2 regions of the Phytohabitans rumicis genome follow, and region 1 is predicted to be linked to the other one. Evidence: predicted binding sites of a transcription regulator. Region 1 holds the regulator's gene; the other holds the start of a gene.
The links. Region 1 encodes HrcA, which represses chaperone genes, less so after heat shock. Its sites were predicted from a motif close to GGTTNGCACNCTCNNNNNGAGNGTGCNAACC; they were not measured.
Positions count from the first base shown of each region.

Region 2: the regulator HrcA is predicted to act here: its motif matches at 4,025-4,055, upstream of groES (co-chaperone GroES).

Region 1 covers NZ_BLPG01000001.1:5,887,807-5,898,461, forward strand. Annotated here, with positions in the region: gene Prum_RS26795 (phytanoyl-CoA dioxygenase family protein) at 1-510, opposite strand, end outside; gene Prum_RS26800 (hypothetical protein) at 744-1,607, opposite strand; gene Prum_RS26805 (enoyl-CoA hydratase-related protein) at 1,690-2,514, opposite strand; gene hemW (radical SAM family heme chaperone HemW) at 2,532-3,728, shown strand; gene Prum_RS54560 (DUF4870 domain-containing protein) at 3,721-4,359, opposite strand; gene hrcA (heat-inducible transcriptional repressor HrcA) at 4,494-5,516, shown strand; gene dnaJ (molecular chaperone DnaJ) at 5,554-6,687, shown strand; gene Prum_RS26830 (16S rRNA (uracil(1498)-N(3))-methyltransferase) at 6,913-7,626, shown strand; gene Prum_RS26835 (beta-glucosidase family protein) at 7,678-10,047, opposite strand; gene Prum_RS26840 (SDR family NAD(P)-dependent oxidoreductase) at 10,063-10,655, opposite strand, start outside.
Region 2 covers NZ_BLPG01000001.1:3,600,613-3,611,267, forward strand. Annotated here, with positions in the region: partial or broken gene Prum_RS54490 (WhiB family transcriptional regulator) at 1-306, shown strand, start outside; gene Prum_RS15765 (molybdopterin-dependent oxidoreductase) at 269-1,762, opposite strand; gene groL (chaperonin GroEL) at 1,888-3,531, opposite strand; gene groES (co-chaperone GroES) at 3,600-3,908, opposite strand; gene Prum_RS15780 (DUF1918 domain-containing protein) at 4,187-4,378, shown strand; gene Prum_RS15785 (THUMP-like domain-containing protein) at 4,379-5,527, shown strand; gene ybaK (Cys-tRNA(Pro) deacylase) at 5,537-6,016, shown strand; partial or broken gene Prum_RS15795 (sugar ABC transporter substrate-binding protein) at 6,517-7,619, shown strand; gene Prum_RS15800 (ATP-binding cassette domain-containing protein) at 7,671-8,495, shown strand; gene Prum_RS15805 (sugar ABC transporter permease) at 8,492-9,745, shown strand; partial or broken gene Prum_RS15810 (ROK family transcriptional regulator) at 9,775-10,655, shown strand, end outside.

The DNA of each region.
Region 1 (10,655 bases):
GGCCAGCGAGTTCTGCAGGTGGCTGCCCGGGATCACCTTCGTGGCGCCCCGGCCGGTCTCCGACATGTCGGAGAGCACGTACGCCACCTTGAGCGAGAACATCGGCCGCGGCAGGTCGGGGTCCAGGGTCTCCGGGTCCGAGTTCTGCCGGTAGCCGTCCTGGTGCCACCCCCAGTACGGCTTCTCCGGCTCCTTCGCCGGCGGGGTCACGTCGAGGTGGTTGTGGTGCGAGTAGATGTTCCAGCCGGCCAGCCCCCACATGTACGGGAAGACGGTCGGGTGGGTGAGCAACTCGCCGAAGAGTTCGTCGCGCTCCAGGAACCCGAGCAGGTGCAGCGTCTCGCCCGGGGTGCCCTCCTCCGCGTACACGCGGTCGACGGCCGCCTCCAGCGCGGCACGGTGTTCCTCGGTCAGCACGTTCCGCAGGAGCAGGAAGCCCTGGTCGTGGAATTCCTTGCGGTCGACGTCGCCGATCGGCTCGTAGCCGGTCCGGTCCCCGTAGTCGAACACCGCCCCACCTTCCTTTAGCAAAGCTTTAGTGGGGTGAGCGTAGCTCTCGTTGGAAAGGGCTCCGGCCGTCATTTTGAAGGACTTATGAAAGACCTGGCAAGGACCTACGAGGAGAGATCAACATGCTGCTGACCGTGACAAATGCCTGCCGGTAGCGGCGCATTCAGGGTGACAAGTCCGATTTCGCGGCCGCTGTGTTTTAGATGACGCAACCTTTTGGGTCGCCATTCCCGTCAGGGCGCGGAAAAGACCTCGGCGACGACCTGCCCGCCGTTGACGGTGCCGCCTATCTTGGCCCACGAACCGGCACTCGCCGTCCATTCGAGCTCACCAAACCGCACCCGCTTGACGCCGTGGTCGGTGGCGTGCGAGACCAGCCAGTGCGCGTACCGCCAGCCCGCCTTGGCGCTGGCCGCCGGCACGGCCAGGCCGGTCAGCTCGGTCGGCGACGTGGTCTCCAGCCGGCCCCAGTCCAGCCGCATGCCGGTCACCAGGGCCTCGGCGGCGGCCGGACCGCGCATCGCCGGCTCGCCGTCCACCGTGCACGCCACCGCGCCGGTCGCGTTGCCGAGCAGCGCGTTGGTCAGCACCGCCGACTCGTCCGCCCACTTCTGGTACGCCTCGGGGTAGGCCGACCGCTGCACGCGCTGCGCGGCCTCGGTGACCCGCAGGCGCTCCCAGCCGCGCACCTTCTTCAGCGCGGCGTAGAACTTGGTCGCCGCGTACCGCGGGTCGCCGATCTGCTTCGCCGTGCCCCACCCCTGGCTGGGCCGCTGCTGGAAGAGGCCGACCGAGTCGCGGTCACCGCCGGAGAGGTTTTCCAACTTGGACTCTTGCAGCGCGGTCGCGAGCGCCACCACGACCGCGCGCTCGGGCATGCCGCGCTGCACGCCGATCGCGGCGATGGTGGCCGCGTGCGCCATCTGCTCGGCGTTGAGGCTCACCTCACCGTCGGCCTGCACGACGCAGGCCCGGCTGCTGGGCCGGGGCAGCTTCAGGTCGGGGGCGAAGTCGCGGTTGCCGACGTACAGCCCAATTGCCGCCACCAGGACTAGCCCGATGGCGGCCACCGCCCCTGCCCGAATACGCACCGTCACCCCCACATGAGTCGTGCGTCCAGGGTACGACCCGGATCAGAAGCCGACCGTACCCGTGGCCGGTTTGGCGCGGAAGGGGGATTTAAGCGCCTCCAGACCCCTGCGGGACCCACCACGGGTCACGCTTTTCGCGGAACGCTTGGACACCCTCCCGCCCCTCTTCGGACAGGAAATAGTCCACCGAAAGGGCAGATAGTTCCGAGAGATCTTCACGTACGGTAGCGGCCGACCGGCGGTGCAGGATGCCCTTCGTGCCGGCCAGCGCCCGTGGTGCGCCCCGGACCAGCGCGGCGCAGTAGGCGGCCACCGTGGCGTCCAGAGAGGCGGCCGGTGACGCCGCCGTCACCAGGCCGATCTGCGCGGCCCGCCGCCCGTCGAAGACGTCCCCGGTCAGGAAGAGCTCCGCCGCGGCCCGCGGTTGCAGCCGCGGCAGCACGGTAGCGGAGATGACCGCGGGCACCACGCCGAGCCGCACCTCGGTGAACGCGAACGTGGCGTCCTCCGTGCAGATGGCGATGTCCGCGGCCGCGATCAGGCCCAGGCCGCCCGCCCGCGCCGGCCCGCCGACACGCGCCACCACCGGCTTGGGAAACTCCCAGAGCCTCGCGAACACGTCGCCGAGCATCGCGGCCGGAACTGTGCCGGATGGCTCGCTCCGCTCGCTTTGCCCGGAGGCGTACGCCGCGGCGGTCTCCTTCAGGTCGGCGCCCGAGCAGAACACCGGCCCGGTGTGCGAGAGCACCACCACCCGCACCTCGTCGTCCGACTCGGCCGCGGCGAGGGCGGCCAGGAGCTGCGTCATCAGCGGCGTGGACAGCGCGTTGCGGTTGTGCGGGCTGTCCAGCGTGAGCGTCGCCACGCCCTGCCCGGTCTCGACGCGTACCAGCGCATCGCCCTCAGAAGTCATGCGGGCAGACTAGTCACATGCCCAGTGCGCTTCCCGATGGCGACGCCGTGCCCCGCGACGGCGCGCTGCCGCCTGGGACCCAGTTGGGCGGGCACGGCTTCGGCGTGTACGTCCACGTGCCGTTCTGCGCCAGCCGGTGCGGGTACTGCGACTTCAACACGTACACGGCGGCGGAACTGGGTGGCGGCGCGAGCCGGGACGCGTACGCCGGCACGGTGCTCGCTGAGCTGGCCCTGGCGGCCACCGTGGTGGCGCCGCCCCGGGTCGACACGGTCTTCGTCGGCGGCGGCACGCCGACCCTGCTCGACCCCGATGACCTGGCCCGCATCCTGGACGCGATCGACCGCACCTGGGGGCTGGCCGCCGGCGCCGAGGTCACCACCGAGGCCAACCCCGAGTCGGTGACGCCGGCGTCGCTGCAGCGGCTGCGCAAGGCGGGGTTCACCCGGGTCTCCCTGGGTATGCAGTCGACCGCCCCTGGCGTACTCCAGATTCTGGATAGGCGGCACACCGCGGGCCGGGCGCCGGCCGCGGCGCTGGAGGCCCGCGAGGCCGGTTTCGACCATGTCAACCTCGACCTGATCTATGGCACGCCGGGGGAGTCGGCGGACGACTTCGCCGCGTCGCTGGACGCGGCCGTGCGGGCGGGCGTGGACCACGTCAGCGCCTACGCCTTGATCGTGGAGGAGGGCACCCGGCTCGCCGCGCGGATGCGGCGCGGCGAGCTGCCGTACCCCTCGGACGACGTCGCCGCGGACCGGTACCTGGCCGCGGAGGCGGCGCTCGACGCGGCCGGCTTCTCCTGGTACGAGGTGTCCAACTGGGCCACGAGCGAGGGCGCCCGGTGCCGGCACAACCTGCTCTACTGGGCCGGCGGCGACTGGTGGGGCCTCGGTCCGGGGGCGCACAGCCACGTCGGCGGCGTGCGGTGGTGGAACGTCAAGCACCCGTCGGCGTACGCGGGCCGGCTGGCCGAGGGGGCCTCGCCCGGCCACGGGCGGGAGGTCCTGTCGGCGGCCGACCGGCGGATGGAGGACGTGATGCTGCGGCTGCGGCTGGCGTCGGGGCTGCCGCTGTCGGCGCTCGACGGCGCGGGGCGTGCGGCCGCGGCCCGCGCGGTGGGCGACGGGCTGCTGGTGGAGCGGGCCGGGAGCGTCGTGTTGACGCTCCGCGGCCGCTTGCTGGCCGACGCGGTGGTGCGCGACCTTACTTGATGATGGAGACGCTCATCGGGTAGTTGTACAGCTGGCCGTCGTTGGCCTTCACGCCGCCGATGATGCCGAAGACGATCGCGATGATCATCGCGGCGGGCGCGAGGATGAAGCCGATCAGCGCGCAGACCAGGATCCAGCACACCACCGTGATGATCGACCACAGCAGCTGGAAGTTGAGCGCGGCGATGGCGTGCGCGCGGACGGTCGGCGACTGGTTGCCCTTGGCCAGGAGTGCGACGAGCGGTCCGACCCAGCCCAGCGTGCCACCGCCGACGAACGCGCCGGCCGCGCCGCCGAAGTGGGCGACCAGGGCCCAGGTCTTCTCCTCATTGTTGGCGTAGCCCGCCGGGGCGGGGCCGCCGTAGTACCCGCCGGGCGGACCCTGTGGCGGGTAGCCGGGCGGCGGATATCCCCGCCGGGCGGTGGTGGGTAGCCGCCGCCAGCCGGCGGTGGGTAACCCGTGCCGGGTGGCGGGGGCGGCGGTGTATCCGCCGGTGGCGGAGCGTAGCCGGGAGAGGGTGCCTCGCCCGGCATCGAGTAGGACGCTGGAGGTGGTGGCGGAGAGGTCGGATCCGGGGGCGTCGCCCCGGGGTCGCTCTCTCCGGGAGGGCGAGGTGGTTCTGTCATGCAGGCCACGGTAGGACTACCGATCAATCCGCGCTACACAACACACTCATTGAGTTGCCTAAAGTGATCATCGCGAGCGTACGGGGATGCGACGTAGACTGGCACTCGCTACAGTCGAGTGCCAAAAGGGGGTGAGTCATGAGTCTGGACGACCGCAAGCTCGACGTCCTACGCGCGATCGTCGAGGACTACGTGGCCACCCAGGAGCCGGTCGGCAGCAAGGCGCTGGTCGAGCGGCATCAATTGGGCGTCTCCCCGGCCACCGTGCGCAACGACATGGCGGTGCTGGAGGAGGAGGGCTACATCCGGCAGCCGCACACCAGCGCCGGCCGGGTACCGACCGACCGCGGCTACCGGCTCTTCGTCGACCGGCTGTCCCGGGTCAAGCCGCTGAGCCCGGCCGAGCGCCGCGCGATCGAGCGCTTCCTGGCCGGCGCCCTCGACCTGGACGACGTGGTGCACCGCACGGTCCGGCTGCTCGCGCAGCTGACCCGGCAGGTCGCGGTGGTGCAGTACCCGAGCCTGGCCCGCTCGTCCGTGCGCCACCTGGAGCTGGTGCCGATCTCCACGACCCGGCTCATGCTCGTGATGATCGCCGACAGCGGGCGGGTCGAGCAGCGGCTGGTCGAGCTGCCCGGTCCGGTGCACGTCGACTCGGTCACCGACCTGCGCCGGCGGGTCAACGAAAAGCTGGTCGGCAAGCGCCTGTCGGACACCCCGCCGCTGGTGCAGGCGCTGGTCGACGAGGTTTCCCCGGACGACCGCAACACCATGGTCACCCTCGCCACGGTGTTGCTGGAGACGCTCGTCGAGCGGCACGAGGAGCGGATCGCGCTCGCTGGCCGTGCCAATCTGACGCGTGGCGGGTTACTTGACTTTCAGGGCTCGTTGCAGCCCATCCTGGAGGCGCTTGAGGAGGAGGTCATCCTGCTCAAGCTGCTCGGCGAGGTCGACGCGACCACGCTGCGCGTGCGCATCGGAGACGAAAACGAGATCGACAACCTGCGGTCCACCTCGGTGGTCAGTACCGGTTATGGGCCGGGTATGACAATCATGGGTGGCCTCGGCGTCCTCGGGCCGACGAGGATGGACTACCCCGGCACCATCGCCACGGTGCGCGCCGTGGCACGCTACGTAGGCGACCTGTTGGGAAATACCTAGCCCGGGACAGCGCGAGAACATGAGGACACGGAACGCAGTGGCCAAGGACTACTACGGGATTCTCGGTGTGAACCGGGACGCATCCGACGACGAGATCAAACGCGCATACCGGAAACTGGCTCGCCAGTATCACCCGGACGTCAACCCGGATCCGGATGCGCACGAGAAGTTCAAGGACATCAACGCCGCGTACGAGGTGCTGTCCGACGACCAGAAGCGGCAGATCGTCGACCTCGGCGGCGACCCACTCGCGCCCGGCGGCGGCGGTCCGGGCGGTGGTCCCGGCGCGGGTCCGTTCGTCGGATTCCAGGACATTATGGACGCGTTCTTCGGCACCGCGGCGGGCACGCGCGGGCCGCGGTCGCGCACCCGGCCGGGCGCCGACGCGATCTTGCGGCTGGAGCTCGACCTGGTCGAGACCGCGTTCGGCGTCGAGGCCCCGATCACCGTCGACACCGCCGTCCTGTGCACCACGTGCTCCGGCGCGGGCACCGCGGCCGGCACCCACCTGGCCACCTGCGAGGCGTGCGGCGGGCGCGGCGAGGTGCAGTCGGTGCAGCGCACGTTCCTGGGCCAGGTGGTCTCGTCCCGCCCGTGCACGGTCTGCCAGGGGTACGGCACGGTCATCCCGCACGCGTGCGCGACCTGCGGCGGCGACGGCCGGGTCCGCACCCGCCGGTCACTGACCGTCAAGATCCCGGCGGGCGTCGAAGACGGCATGCGCATCCGGCTGGCCCAGCAGGGCGAGGTCGGGCCGGGCGGCGGCACCGCCGGCGACCTGTACGTCGAGATCCACGAACGGCCGCACGACGTCTACTCGCGCAAGGGCGACGACCTGCACTGCCGGGTCACCGTCCCGATGACGGCCGCCGCGCTCGGCACCCGGCTGACCATCAAGACGCTCGACAGCGAGGAGCAGCTCGACGTCAAGGCCGGCACCCAGCCCGGCGCGACGTTGCGGCTGCGCGCCCGGGGCGTACCGCACCTGCGTGGCACCGGCCGCGGCGACCTCTTCGTCCACCTGGACGTAAGAACCCCCACCAAACTAGACCCCGACCAAGAGCGCATCCTGAGAGACTTCGCCAAAACAAGAGGCGAGGAAGTAGCCGAGTTAACCAAACAAGGCGGCTTCTTCAGTCGCATGCGCGACGCCTTCAACGGCCACGCGTGAGCGCGCCGCTCTCCCCCTGTCTCTCCCCGTTGATCAGGGAACGGCTCTGGCGTGTTGCGGCGTGGCAGGGGAGCGGCTCCCTGATCACCGGGATCTTGTGAGCGCGCGCGGCGGCGTGGCGCCGTTTTGTCAGCGGCGCCGCGAACCAGAGCCCACCGCGGACCCGGTCGCCGCTGGGAAAACGGTGCCTACGGGCGCCGCCGCGCGCGCTCACAAGAAGGCGCTGTGAGCGCGCCGCTCTTCCTCGTTGACGCGCTGCCCAGCGGGGACACCGCCACGCTGGGCGGGGCGGAGGGGCATCACGCGGCCACCGTCCAGCGGCTGCGGGTCGGGGAGGATCTGGTCCTCGCCGACGGGCGCGGGGGCACGGCCACCGCCGTGGTCACCGCCGCCGGCCGCGGCAGCCTCGACCTGCGCATCATCTCCCGGGGGTACGCCGAGGCGCCCGACCCGCGACTGGTCGTGATCCAGGGCATCGCCAAGGGTGATCGGGGCGAGCTGGCCGTACAGGCGATGACCGAGGTGGGTGTCGACGAGATCGTGCCCTGGGCGGCGGTCCGCTCGGTGGTGCAGTGGAAAGGCGAGCGGGGCACCCGCGCCCACGACAAGTGGGTGGCGACCGCCCGCGAGGCGGCCAAGCAGGCCCGCCGCCCCTGGCTGCCGACCGTGGCGCCGCCGGTGTCGACCCGCGAAGCGACCGTGCGGGCCACCCTGGTCCTGCACGAGGAGGCGGAGACCCGGCTGTCGACTGTGGACCTCCCGGCCGCTGGCGAGATCGCGCTCGTGGTCGGCCCCGAGGGCGGCATCGCCCCGGAGGAGTTGGCCGCCTTCGAGTCGGCCGGCGCAAGCTTGGTCCGCCTGGGCGAGCAGGTCCTCCGCACCTCCACGGCCGGCGTGGCGGCCCTTTCGGTGCTATCCGCGCGGCTGGGACGGTGGTAGGGCCGCGTTGATCAGGGACCAGCTCTCTCGGCGCGCCGCAACACGCCCGAGTTACTCCCTGATCAACAGGGTGGTGGTGAGGCGGATGTCGGCCGCGCTGTGGGCGGCGGACACCACGTAGTCGCCGGGGACGACCTGCCAGGCGGAAGCGTGCCAGGTCTCGAAGGTGCGCTGGGGGAGCGGGATGCGCACGGTGGCCGGGTCGCCGGGGGCGGCCTCGGCTACGGCGAAGCCGGCTAGCCAGCGGGCCGGGCGTTCGGGGTCCTCGGTGGACGGTCCTACGTAGAGCTGCACCACCTCGCGGCCGTGGCGCTTGCCGGTGTTGCGCAGCTCCACGACCGCGCACATGTCCTCGATGGACAGTTCCTCGTACGCCCACGTCGTGTAGCCCAACCCGTGCCCGAACGGGAAGAGCGGGTCGGAATCCTTGCCCCGGTAGCCGAGGAACACGCCCTCGTCGTACGGCAGGGCGCCGTCCAGCGGCGTGACGGGCAGCGCGTCCTCGTCACGGCGGGGCCACGTGGTGGGCAGCCGCCCGCCGGGCTCCGCCACGCCGAGCAGTACGTCGGCGAGCGCGGCACCCGCCTCCTGGCCCGGAAACCAGGTGAGCAGGATCGCGGCCACCTGGTCCGCCCACGGCATCAGCACGGGGGAGCCGGCGTTGACGACCACCACCGTACGCGGGTTGGCGGCCGCGACCCGGGTCACGAGCGCGTCCTGGTGTCCGGGCAGGGCCAGCGTCGTACGGTCGAAGCCCTCCGACTCGACCTCCTCGGTGGTGCCGACGACCACCACGGCGACGTCGGCCGCGGCGGCGGACCGGGCGGCCTCGTCGAGCAACTCGTCCGGCCCGGCCGTGGGCGGGGCGTGGCCCAGCGTGAACGCCACGAACCCGGGGAGCCCGACCCGCTGGGTGAGCAGCACGTCGACCGGCTCCCCGGCGGCCAGCTCGACCGGGAAACGGCGCTCCTCGGCGGAGAGGAACACGGCGGAGGCTTCGTCTTCCCGGTAGATCGAGCCGTCGAAGAGGGTCCGCCCGCCGGCCGCCAGCGTGAACTCGCCGAAGCCCGCGATGGCCAGCTCGTGCGTACCACCGGCGGTGGGCGTGCACCGGGCGGACAGCTCGATCGTGGCCAGCTCGTACGGGTCGACGCCGGCCGGCGGCTCGCCCATCCAGCGGACGGTGGCCTCGGGCAGGGCAGTCCGGTACAGCTCCCGCCCGTCGGCTGCCCGGAGGGTGGCGGTGATGCCGCTCCACTGTGGAGCAGCCGCGGCCGGGATCCGGCGCCGCGGGTCGGCCCCGATCGCGTACGTCACGGTGGCGTCCGGCAGCGCGGCGGTCAGGCCGTCCAGCGGCGAGATGACGTACGGCGGGTGGACCAGCGCGCTGCCGCCGCCCTGTACGCGCGCGTCGGTGGCCAGCACCCCCGACACCGCCACGCTGCGCAGCGCGCCGGCGTCGAGGGGCAGCACCCCACCGGCGTTGCGGGCCAGCACGAACGAGCGGGTGGCGACCTCGCGGGCCACCGCCGCACCGTCCATAGTGAACTTCAGCGGGGCGGGCTCGCCGCCGAAGGCGCCCACCCGCTCGGCGAGCCGCAGCACCCGCCGTACCTTGTCGTCGATCAGCTCTTCCGGGACGGTGCCGGACCGGACGGCCTCGACCAGCGCGTCGCCCCACGGAGCGCCGAACGCCGGCATGACCACGTCGAGGCCGCCGTTCGCGGTCTCCTCTGTGGAGCGCGCGGCGGTCCAGTCCGACACGATCGGCCCGTCGAACCCCCACTCCCGCTTGAGTACGCCGTCCTGCAGCTCGCCGTGCTCGGTCATCGTGGCGCCGTTGACCCCGTTGTAGGCGGACATCGCGGCCCACACGCCCGCGCGGACGATCCGCTCGAACGGCGCGAGGTACAGCTCGCGCAGCGCCCGCTCGCCCACCCGTACGTCCACAGTGAACCGGTCGGTCTCCGAGTCGTTGGCCACGAAGTGCTTCACGGTGGTGCCGACGCCCTGCTCCTGCACGCCGGTGACGTACGCCGCGCCGATCTCGCCGGTCAGCAGCGGGTCTTCCGAATAGCACTCGAAGTGCCGGCCGCCCAGCGGGCTGCGGTGCAGGTTGACCGTCGGCGCCAGCAGCACGTGTACGCCCTTGCGGCGCGCCTCCTGGCCGAGCAGCCGGCCGGCGGTGCGGGCCAGGTCAGGATCCCAGGTGGCCGCCAGCGCGGTCGGGCAGGGCAGCGCGACGGACGGGTCGTGGGGCCGCCAGCCGATGCCGCGTATGCCGACCGGCCCGTCCGACATGACCAGCGAGCGCAGACCGATCTCGGGGATCGCCGGGAGGGTCCAGAAGTCCTGGCCGGAGAGCAGCCTGACCTTGGTCTCGAGGTCGAGCGAGCGCAGCGCTGCTTCGATGTCGGCCATCGCCCGATCGTATCGTCAGGTCCGCAGGTAGGACGCTCCATTGAGATCAATGACCGTGCCGGAGGCCCACTCGGCGGCGGGCGAGGCCAGCCAGTGCACCGCGGCGGCGATCTCCTCCGGCCGCGCCACCCGGTTGAACGGGCTCTGCGCCCGGATCTCGTCGCCGCGCGCGGACTTGAGATGGTCGTTGGTCATGTCGGTCGCGACGTACCCGGGCGCCACCGTGGCGACCGCGATGCCGTACGGGCCGAGCGCCACGGCCAGCGACTGGCCCATGGCGTTGAGGCCGGCCTTGCTGGCGCCGTACGCGGGCTGGCCGGGCTCGCCGCGGAACGCGCCCCGGGAGGAGACGTTGATGATCCGCCCGCCGCCGCGTTCGCGCATGTGCCGTACGGCGCACCAGCAGGCGTTGGCCGGCCCGAGCAGGTTGGTGTCCAGCGTCCGGCGCCACTCGTGCTGCCACTGCTCGTACGACGTGTCGGTGATCGGGTGCGGCGTGTAGACGCCCGCGTTGTTGACCAGCACGTCGAGCCCGCCGAGCCGCTCGGCCGCCCCGTCCACCATCGCCCGTACGTCGTCGGGGTCGGCCAGGTCGGCCCGTACGACGG
Region 2 (10,655 bases), 2.3 Mb from region 1:
GCAGTTCTTCCATCCCGACGGCGAACGTGGTTCCTCCCGCAACCGCCGCGAGGCCAGGGCGAAATCCGTCTGCGCCGCCTGTCCGGTGCGGGCCGAGTGCGCCGCGCACGCCCTCTCCGTACGCGAGCCGTACGGCGTGTGGGGCGGCTTCAGCGAGTCCGAACGGCTGCGGCTGCTGGCCGTGGGCTGGGAGGACCTCGCCGACCGCCAGCAGACCAGAGTCGACATTGGACGGCTGGAGACGCGGCTGGGCCGCCCCACAAAAGCGCTATTCCACCTCAACGTCGACCGAGTGCCACCCGGTAGCACCGTCGGGAGCCGGCGGGTTCTCCTCCTCCGGCTGGGTCGCGCCGGTGCTGTCGGTCGCGCGTACCTGGAGGCGATGCGCCCCGGACGTCGCATCCCAGCGCCATGACCACTGCACCCAGGTGTCTACGGACACCGTGCGGGCGAGGGTGGCCTCCTGCCACGGGCCGTCGTCGACGCGTACCTCCACGCGGGCGATGCCGCGGTGCTGTGCCCAGGCCACGCCGGCGACGGTGATCGGGCCGGGTGTGAGGTTGTTGCGCGAGCGGGGCGTGTCGATCCGGGACTGCGTCTTGATCGGCGCCTGGGCCGACCAGCCGCGCGGCACCCAGTACGCGTCGAAGTCGGCGAAGCTGGTCAGCTCCAACTCGACGACCCACTTGCACGCGGACACGTAGCCGTACAGGCCGGGCACCACCATCCGGACCGGGAAGCCGTGGTCGATGGGCAGCGGCTCGCCGTTCATGCCGACGGCGAGCAGCGCGTCCCGCCCGTCGCGCAGCACGGCCGTGGGCGTGCCGCAGGTCCATCCGTCGGAGGACCGGCCCACGACCTGGTCGGCGCCGTCGAGCGGCTCGACCTCGTCGAGCAGGTCCTTCAGGGGTACGCCGAGCCAGCGCGCGTTGCCGATCAGGTCGCCGCCGACCTCGTTCGACACGCAGGCGAGCGTGACGTACCGCTCGACCATCGGCCGGGCCAGCAACTGCTCGAAGGTGAGCGTCATGGGCCGGCGCACCCGCCCATGGATCTTGAGCTCCCACGTCGCCGGGTCGACCTGCGGGACCACCAGCGCGGTGTCGATCCGGTAGAAGGCGCGGTTCGACGTGACGTACGGCGCCAGTTGCGGCAGCGAGAGCGTCTCCGGTACGGCGGGAGCGGGGTCGGCCGGGATCGGCAGCGTCACCGCCGACCGGGCCTCGGAGACGGTGCGCCGGTTGGCCAGCCAGCGCCCGCCGAGGCCGGTGGCCGCCGCCGCGCCGAGCACCACCGCGACGCCGGTGAGGAAGTGCCGGCGATCCTCGAGGTCGACGTCGTCAGCCGGGGAGACCAGCCGCCACAGCACCACCGCGGCCGCCCCGACGCCCAGCAACGACGGCAGGGCATAGGCGACGCCCGCGTCCGGCCGGGTCAACGCCGCCCCGATGCCGATCACGCCGAAGAGCGCGATGCCGGCGTAGCCGTACCCGATGTGGCGGACCGCGAGGTAGCCGATCAGCGCGGCGAAGGCCGCGAGCAGCACCACCGTGCCGATCATGAGCGCGGTCTTGTCGTGCACGCCGAACGCGTCGATCGCGAACTGCTTGAGTGGCTCGGGCACGTTGTCGACGACGACCCCGCCGACCGCCACGAGCGGGGCCGACCGGGCGCCGACGAACACGGCGACCAGCTCCGCCAGCCCGAGGGCCACCGCGGCGGCAGCCACGCCCGCCAGCGCACCGCGCACGCCGTTTCGCATGGCACCCAGTCTGCCCCGGGCCGCCGCACTCGCCGCCACTCGGTAAGCCCCCTGTAATGATCAGGGCGTCCCTCAAGCCGCTATAACGACTTGAGGGACGCCCTGATCACGGAAGAGGCGTCGGGCTAGAAGCCCGGGCCGTGCTGGTGACCGTGGCCGTGCCCGTGACCGCCGCCGGCGGCTGCCGGGGCCGGCTTTTCGGGCTTTTCCACGATCAGGCTCTCCGTGGTCAGCAGGAGCCCGGCGATCGACGCGGCGTTGGTGACCGCGTTGCGGGTCACCTTGACCGGGTCGATGATGCCCGCCGCGGCCAGCGCGACGTACTCGCCGGTGGCCGCGTCGAGGCCGAAGCCCCAGTCCTTGGCGCGCACCTTCTCCACCACGACGTAGCCGTCGTGGCCGGCGTTCTCGGCGATCCAGCGCAGCGGCTCGACGAGGGCCTTTCGCACGATCGACACGCCCACCGCCTCGTCGCCGGTCTGGCCGAGCCCACCGTCGAGGGACGCGGCGATCTGCACCAGGGCGGCGCCGCCGCCGGGCACAGTGCCCTCCTCGACCGCGGCCTTGGTCGCCGAGATGGCGTCCTCGATGCGGTGCTTGCGCTCCTTCAGCTCGACCTCGGTCGCGCCGCCGGCCTTGATCACCGCGATGCCGCCGGAGAGCTTGGCCAGCCGCTCGGCGAGCTTCTCCCGGTCCCACTCGGAGTCGGATGCCTCGATCTCCTTGCGGAGCTGGGCGACCCGGTCGGAGACCTCGGACTCGTTGCCCGCGCCCTCGACGATCGTGGTGTTGTCCTTGTCGACCACGATGCGCCGGGCCCGGCCCAGCACCTCCAGGCCGACCCCGTCGAGCTTGTAGCCCAGCTCGGGGGCCACCACGGCACCGCCGGTGAGGATCGCGATGTCCTGGAGCATCGCCTTGCGCCGGTCACCGAACCCGGGCGCCTTCACGGCGACGACCTTGAACGTCTTGCGGATCGCGTTGACCACGAGCGTGGCCAGCGCCTGCCCCTCGACGTCCTCCGCGATGATCAGGAGCGGCTTGTTGGCCTGGAGCACCTGCTCCAGCAGCGGCAGCAGCTCCTCGACCGCGGAGATCTTCTGGGTGGTGATGAGGATGTGCGCGTCCTCGAGCACCGCCTCCTGCGACTCCGAGTCGGTGACGAAGTGCGGGGAGATGAAGCCCTTGTCGAACTGCAGGCCCTCGGTGACCTCCAGCTCGGTGGCCAGCGTGGAGCCCTCCTCGACGGTGATGACACCGTCGCGGCCCACCTTCTCCATCGCCTCGGCGATCAGGTCGCCGATGGTGGCGTCCTGGGCCGAGATGGTGGCGACGTTGGCGATCGACTGCTTGTCGGCGACCTCGACGGCCTTGTCGAGCAGCGCCTTCGACACGGCCTCGGCCGCGATGTCGACGCCGCGCTTGAGACCGGCCGGGTTGGCGCCGGCGGCGACGTTACGCAGACCCTCGCGCACCATCGCCTGGGCGAGCACGGTCGCGGTGGTGGTCCCGTCGCCGGCGACGTCGTTGGTCTTGGTCGCCACCTCCTTGACCAGCTGAGCGCCGAGGTTCTCGTACGGGTTGGCGAGCTCGATCTCCTTGGCGATCGTCACGCCGTCGTTGGTAATCGTCGGAGCGCCGAACTTCTTGTCCAGCACGACGTTGCGCCCACGCGGGCCGAGGGTGACCTTGACCGTGTCGGCGAGCGCGTTGACGCCGTGCTCGAGCAGGTGCCGGGCGTCGTCCGAGAAACTCAGGATCTTCGCCATTAATGTCCCTTCAAGGCGGCAGCGCCCCGGACCATGGTGCGGCCCGGGGCGATGTCAGCGTCAGTCAATCACTTCTCGATGACCGCGAGGACGTCGCGGGCGGAGAGCACCAGGTACTCCTCGCCGGCGTACTTGACCTCGGTGCCGCCGTACTTCGAGTAGATGACCGTGTCGCCGACCTTGACGTCAACCGGGATCCGGTTGCCCTTGTCGTCGACGCGGCCGGGGCCGACAGCGAGGACGGTGCCCTCCTGCGGCTTCTCCTTGGCGGTGTCGGGAATCACGATGCCCGACGCCGTGGTGGTCTCAGCCTCGTTCGCCTGGACCAGAATCCGGTCCTCGAGCGGCTTGATCGCAACCTTGGTCGCGGTAGTCACGGGCATACCCTCCTGGGGTACTGGTCTGGTTAGCCAGCCGAAAGCTCCGGCCGGCGAAATACTGATGCCTCATGCCACCGGGCGATGCCGTCGTCGCGGGTGCCGGCGTGCCCGAAAGCTGGCACCCTCGGTTTGAGAGTGCTAACCGCAGGTTATGCCGGCTTCTAGCACTCCGTCAAGGAGAGTGCCAGCGTGCCCGGAACTGATGGCGCGGCGGGGTGATTTACGGCATCGTTTCTAGGAAGGACGCCGCAGCCGACCGCGCGGAGGCGATAGACATGCAGGCCACAGTCGGTGACCGCTTGCACGTGCACAGCAACACCGTCGGCGCCAAGGACCGAGTCGGCGAGATCGTCGAGGTCCGCGGCGCCGAGGGCAAGCCGCCATACCTCGTCCGCTTCCCGGACGGGCACGAGAGTCTGGTCTACCCGGGTCCGGACACCGTGATCGAGGCAGGTCAGAATAAATAAGTGACCGCCGCGCTCCGTACCCCCGATGGGGAAAGAGCGCTCGCGACGGCGGCGGAACTGGCGGGCGGAGACCCGCTGGCGGCCGCCGCCGCCATGCGTGCCAGTGGCGTGCCCGCCGACCTGGCCGCCGCCGCCCTCACCCAGGCCGAGCTGCGCCGCCGCGCGGCCGGCAAGTTCGGCCGCGACGCGGCCCGGATGTTCTTCACCCGCGCCGGGCTCGAGCAGGCCACCCGGGCCGCCGTCGCGGACCGGCGGGCGGCACGGTTGCGCGCCGCGGGGGTGCGCACCCTCGCCGACCTGGGTTGCGGCATCGGCGCGGACGCATTCGCCGCCGCGCGTTCCGGCATCAAGGTGTACGCCGTGGAAGCCGACCCGGAGACCGCGACGGTGGCTGCCGCGAACGCCTCCGCGCTGGGGCTGGACGTCACGGTGGAGTGCGGCGACGCGACGGCGTTCGACCTTTCCGGAGTGGACGCCGTCTTCTGCGATCCGGCCCGGCGGCGGGGCGGCCGGCGCGTCTTCGACCCGGCCGCGTACTCCCCGCCGTGGGACTTCGTGGCGGCCCTGCCCGAGCGGGTCCCGCGCACCGTGCTGAAGCTGGCGCCCGGCATCGACCACGCGCTCGTGCCGCCCGGCGCGGAGGCCGAGTGGGTGAGCGTGGGCGGCGACGTGGTCGAGGCGGCGTTCTGGTGCGGCCCGCTCGCCTCGGTGCCCCGCCGAGCGACCCTGCTGGACCGCGGCGAGCTCACCGGCTCGGGTGCCGAGCGGGCGCCGATCGGGCCGGTGCGCGACTACGTGTACGACCCGGACGGCGCGGTCGTGCGGGCCCACCTGGTGGCCGAGTTCGCGGCAACGGTCGGCGGCAACCTCGCCGACCCGGAGATCGCCTACGTGTACGCCGACGCGCCGGCGCCAACCCCGTACGCGCGCGGCTTCCGGGTCCTGGTGACGCTGCCGTTCTCGTTGAAACGCCTGCGGGCGCTGCTGCGCGAGCGGGACGTCGGGCGGGTCGAGATCCTCAAGCGGGGATCCGCGCTCGACCCCGAGCGGCTGCGCCGTGACCTGCGGCTGACCGGCTCCGGCCCGGCGACGCTGGTGCTGACCCGGGTGGCCGGGGCACCCACCGTCCTGGTCTGCGACCCGTTGTAGCGTGCACCCGTGGCAGGACAGGGCACGCCGGCGACCGCGCTCCTCGCGAAGCAGAAGATCGCGCACACCACCCACCCGTACGACGTGTCGCCCGACGCGCCCAACTACGGCGCGGAGGTGGCCGCGGCCCTGGGCGTGCCGGCCGAGCGGGTGTTCAAGACCCTGGTCACCGAGGTCGACGGCGCGCTGACCGTCGCCGTCGTACCCGTCACCGGCGAGCTCGACCTCAAGGCGCTCGCCGCCGCGGCGGGCGGCAAGCGCGCGGCCATGGCGGACCGGGCGGTCGCCGAGCGGACGACCGGCTACGTACGCGGCGGGATCAGCCCGCTCGGGCAGCGCAAGCGGCTACCCACCGTAATCGACTCGTCCGCCGAGAAGCATGACACCGTGTACGTCTCCGCCGGCCGCCGCGGCCTCCAGGTCGAGCTGTCCCCCGCCGACCTGACCCGCCTCACCGCAGCCGTCCTCGCGGTCATCGCAACCGCCTAGCCCCTCCCTCCCTCCCTCACTCTCCGTACGCCCACACACCCTCCGCGTACACGCCCGCCTTCCGCGCCTCGTCGATCAAGGACTTCCGCGCGCCGATCAAGGGCTTCTGCGTCGATCAAGGGCTTCTGCGTCGATCAAGGGCGAATGGTCGTGCTTTGATCTCCGATTCACGACCATTCGCCCTTGATCGGCGCGGAAGTCCTTGATCGACGTAAAACTTTCCCCGCCTAGCGGCGCCCAGTTCGAGGGGTTTGGGCATGATCGGCGGTAAAGTGAGGTGATCCACTAATCGGGCATGATCCGCGAACGGGCACATGTCGATCACGTTGCCGAATTGTTATCGCCGCCAACAAACTCGCTGGCTCGACGGTCTTGTGCGACCCGGTCGTGCCGCAATACGTTGCCGGACACAACAAACGTACGTCGACCTGATGACAACCGCGCCCGCCGCGCGACCCACTCCCACCACAAAAAACCCACCTTTTGAAAGGACCCGTGCTATGCGCAAAGGGATCCTCTCCATCGCCGCCGTCAGCCTGCTGACGATCGGCACGCTCGCCGCCTGTGGCGACGATTCGGGCGACGACTCCGGCTCCGGCACTGGCTCCGGCAAGACGCCCAAGATCGGCGTTATCCTGCCCGACAGCGCCTCGTCCGTCCGCTGGGAGACCGCGGACCGGAAGTTCCTGAAGGCGGCGTTCGACGCGGCCGGCGTGGAGTCCGACATCCAGAACGCGCAGGGCGACAAGACCCAGTTCCAGACCCTGGCCGACCAGATGATCACGAACGGCGCCAACGTGCTGATGATCGTCAACCTGGACTCCGGCACCGGCAAGGCCGTCCTGGACAAGGCGAAGTCCCAGGGCGTCGCCACGATCGACTACGACCGGCTGACCCTCGGCGGCTCCGCTCAGTACTACGTCAGCTTCGACAACGAGGCCGTCGGCAAGCTGCAGGGCGAGGGCCTGGTCAAGTGCCTGACCGAAAAGAACGCGTCGAAGCCGGTGGTGGCTGAGCTCAACGGGTCCCCACCGACAACAACGCCACCCTGTTCAAGAACGGGTACGACTCGGTGCTCAAGCCGAAGTACGACGCGGGCGAGTACGTCAAGGGCCCGGACCAGTCGGTGCCAGACTGGGACAACACCCAGGCCGGCACGATCTTCGAGCAGATGATGACCCAGCAGAACGGCAAGATCGACGGCGTTCTGGCCGCCAACGACGGGCTGGGCAACGCCGCCATCCAGGTGCTCAAGAAGAACAAGCTCAACGGCAAGGTCCCGGTGACCGGGCAGGACGCCACGGTCCAGGGCCTGCAGAACATCCTCGCCGGCGACCAGTGCATGACCGTCTACAAGGCGATCAAGCAGGAGGCTGACGCGGCCGCCGGACTGGCGATCGCGCTGGCCAAGGGCGAGACGAAGGACACCGGGCAGAGCGTCAAGGACCCAGAGTCCGGCCGGACCGTGCCGTCCGTGCTGCTGACGCCGGTGTCGATCACCAAGGACAACGTCAAGGACGTCGTCGCCGACGGGTTCGTGACCAAGGCGGAGCTTTGCACCGGGGCGTACGCCACCCTCTGCACCCAGGCAGGCATTAGCTGACCTGATTACGGTCGATCTAGGGCGCACCGGCAAGTGGCCGGTGTGCCCTAGATCAGCGCTAAGGAGAGCACCGTGACACCCCTGTTGGAAGCGCGAGGGATCGACAAGTCGTTCGGTCCCGTTCAGGTCTTGCAAGACGTGGCCTTCGCCGTTCCGCCCGGAGAGGTGACCGCGCTCGTCGGCGACAACGGCGCCGGCAAGTCCACCCTCGTCAAGTGCATCAGCGGGATCTATCCCATCGACTCGGGTGAGCTCTTCTTCGAGGGCCAGCCGGTGCACATCCACGGGCCGCGGGACGCCGCCGGACTGGGCATCGAGGTCGTCTACCAAGACCTCGCCCTGTGCGACAACCTCGACATCGTCCAGAACATGTTCCTGGGCCGGGAGAAGCGCTCCGGCCTCGTGCTGGACGAGCCCACCATGGAACAGATGGCCGCCGACACCCTGGCCGGCCTGTCCGTACGCACCGTGAAGTCTTTGCGCCAGCTCGTCGCCAGCCTGTCCGGCGGCCAGCGCCAGACGGTGGCCATCGCCAAGGCCGTGCTGTGGAACAGCAAGCTGGTCATCCTCGACGAGCCGACCGCCGCCCTGGGCGTCGCACAGACCGCGCAGGTGCTCGAACTGGTCCGGCGGCTCGCCGACAACGGGCTGGCCGTCGTACTCATCTCGCACAACATGAACGACGTCTTCGCCGTCTCCGACAACATCGCCGCGCTGTACCTCGGCCGCATGGTCGCCCAGGTGAAAACGACCGACGTCACCCATGCGCAGGTCGTCGAGCTGATCACCGCCGGGCGCAGCGGCGAACTGGGCCTGCCGGCGGTGGAGAACGGCGCCGAGTTCATGGAATCCGACATCCCGGGAGCGAAGCAATGATCACCACGGCGCATATCGAGCCGGCCGCCGTGACGGCGACCCCGACGGTCGGGAGCCATTTCCGCGACTACATCGGCCGGCTGCGTGGCGGGGACATCGGAGCGCTCCCGGCCATCCTCGGCCTCATCCTGCTGTGCGTGATCTTCTCGATCGCACGGCCGGCGTTCTTCTCGGCGGGCAACTTCGCCAACCTGTTCACCCAGGGCGCCGCGGTCACGCTGATCGCGATGGGGCTGGTCTTCGTCCTCCTGCTGGGCGAGATCGACCTGTCGGCCGGCTTCGCCAGTGGCGTCTGCGCCGCGGTGCTGGCTCAGCTCGTGACGCTCCAGGAGTACCCCTGGTACGTCGCGGTGGCCGCCGCGATCGCCACCGGCGTGGTGATCGGCTTCGTCCTGGGCTTCCTCGTCGCCAAGGTCGGTATCCCGTCGTTCGTCGTCACACTGGCGGCGTTCCTCGCGTTCCAGGGCATCGTGCTGCTGCTCATCAAGGGCGGCACCAACGTGTCCATCCAGGACGACGTGCTCGTGGCCATCGAGAACAAGAACATGACGCCCTGGCTCGGCTGGGCGCTGGCCGCCGCCGGCGTCGCCGGATACGCCGCGGTCCAGCTGCTCAAGCTGCGCCGGCGCGCAGCGCGCGGCCTGGTCACCGAGCCGCTCGCCGTCGTGCTCGCCCGGATCGGGGCGCTCGCCCTCATCCTGGGCATCGCCGTATCCGTGCTCAACCAGGAGCGCAGCCGGAACGTCGTGGTGGTCTCGCTCAAGGGCGTGCCGATCGTGGTGCCCATCATCGCGGCGCTGCTCATCATCTGGACGTTCGTGCTGCAGCGCACCGCGTACGGCCGGCACCTCTACGCCGTCGGTGGCAACCGGGAGGCCGCCCGCCGGGCCGGTATCCCGGTCGACCGGATCCGCATCTCGGCGTTCGTGATCTGCTCCTCGATGGCGGCGGTCGGCGGCATCGTGGCGGCCAGCAAGGCCAGCTCGGTCGATGCCAACACGGGCGGCAGCAACGTGCTGCTGTACGCGGTCGGCGCCGCTGTCATCGGCGGCACTAGCCTCTTCGGCGGCAAGGGCCGCGTGCTCGACGCGGTCCTCGGCGGAGCGGTGATCGCCGTGATCGACAATGGCATGGGCCTGATGGGCTACAGCTCTGGTGTGAAATATGTGCTCACCGGTGTGGTCCTGCTAGCCGCGGCCGTCGTCGACGCCCTGTCGCGCCGCCGAGCAACAGCGACCGGCACACGATAGCGAGGCAAGACGGGGAGGCGGGACAACGGATGCGCACGGGACCAAGCCAGGAGGAGGTACGCCGGCAGAACCTCGGCGCCCTCCTGCGGTACGTGCACATCCACGGCCCGACCTCCCGGGCCGAGCTCACCTCCGAGCTCGGCCTCAACCGCAGCACCATCGGGGCGCTCACCGCCGACCTGGCCTCCGCCGGCCTGGTCACCGAGGCGGCGCCGCGCGAGACCGGCCGGGCCGGGCGACCCTCGCTGGTCGTCCGGCCGGAGTCGGCCCGGGTCTACGCGTACGCCTTCAGCATCGAGGTCGACCAGCTCCGGGTGGCGCGGGTGGGCCTCGGCGGCGAGGTGCTCGACCTGCGGGCCGAGGAGCGACCGGCCGGCCTGGCCGCCGCGGACGCCGTACCGCTGCTGGCCGAGCTGGTCAAGGAGCTGCAACAGTCCGTCCTCGACGGCGCCGTGTACGTCGGCGGCGGCGTCTCCGTCACCCGGATGATGCGGCGCACCGACGGGAAGGCCGGGCTGAGTGCTGGCGCCGGGGCGAACGCCGCCGCCGTGGCCGAGCCGCTGGGCGCCGCCCTCGCCGGCGAGCTGGGCGCCGACCGGCCGGTCGTGGTGGGCAACGCGGCCGACGTCGCCGCCCTCGCCGAGCACGCGCGCGGGGCCGCGGTCGGCTGCGACAACGTCATTTACCTGCAGCGCGACGCCGGCGTGGACGCGGGCATCATCGTCGGCGGGCGGCGGCTGACCGGACACGCCGGGCAAGCCGGACAGGTCGGCCACATGGTCGTACTCCCCGGCGGGCGGCCCTGTGGCTGCGGCTCGCGCGGCTGCTGGGAGACCGAGATCGGCGACCACGCGCTCCTGAACGCGGCCGGCCGGGACCTCACCGGCGGGCGGGACGCGGCGCTCGCCAT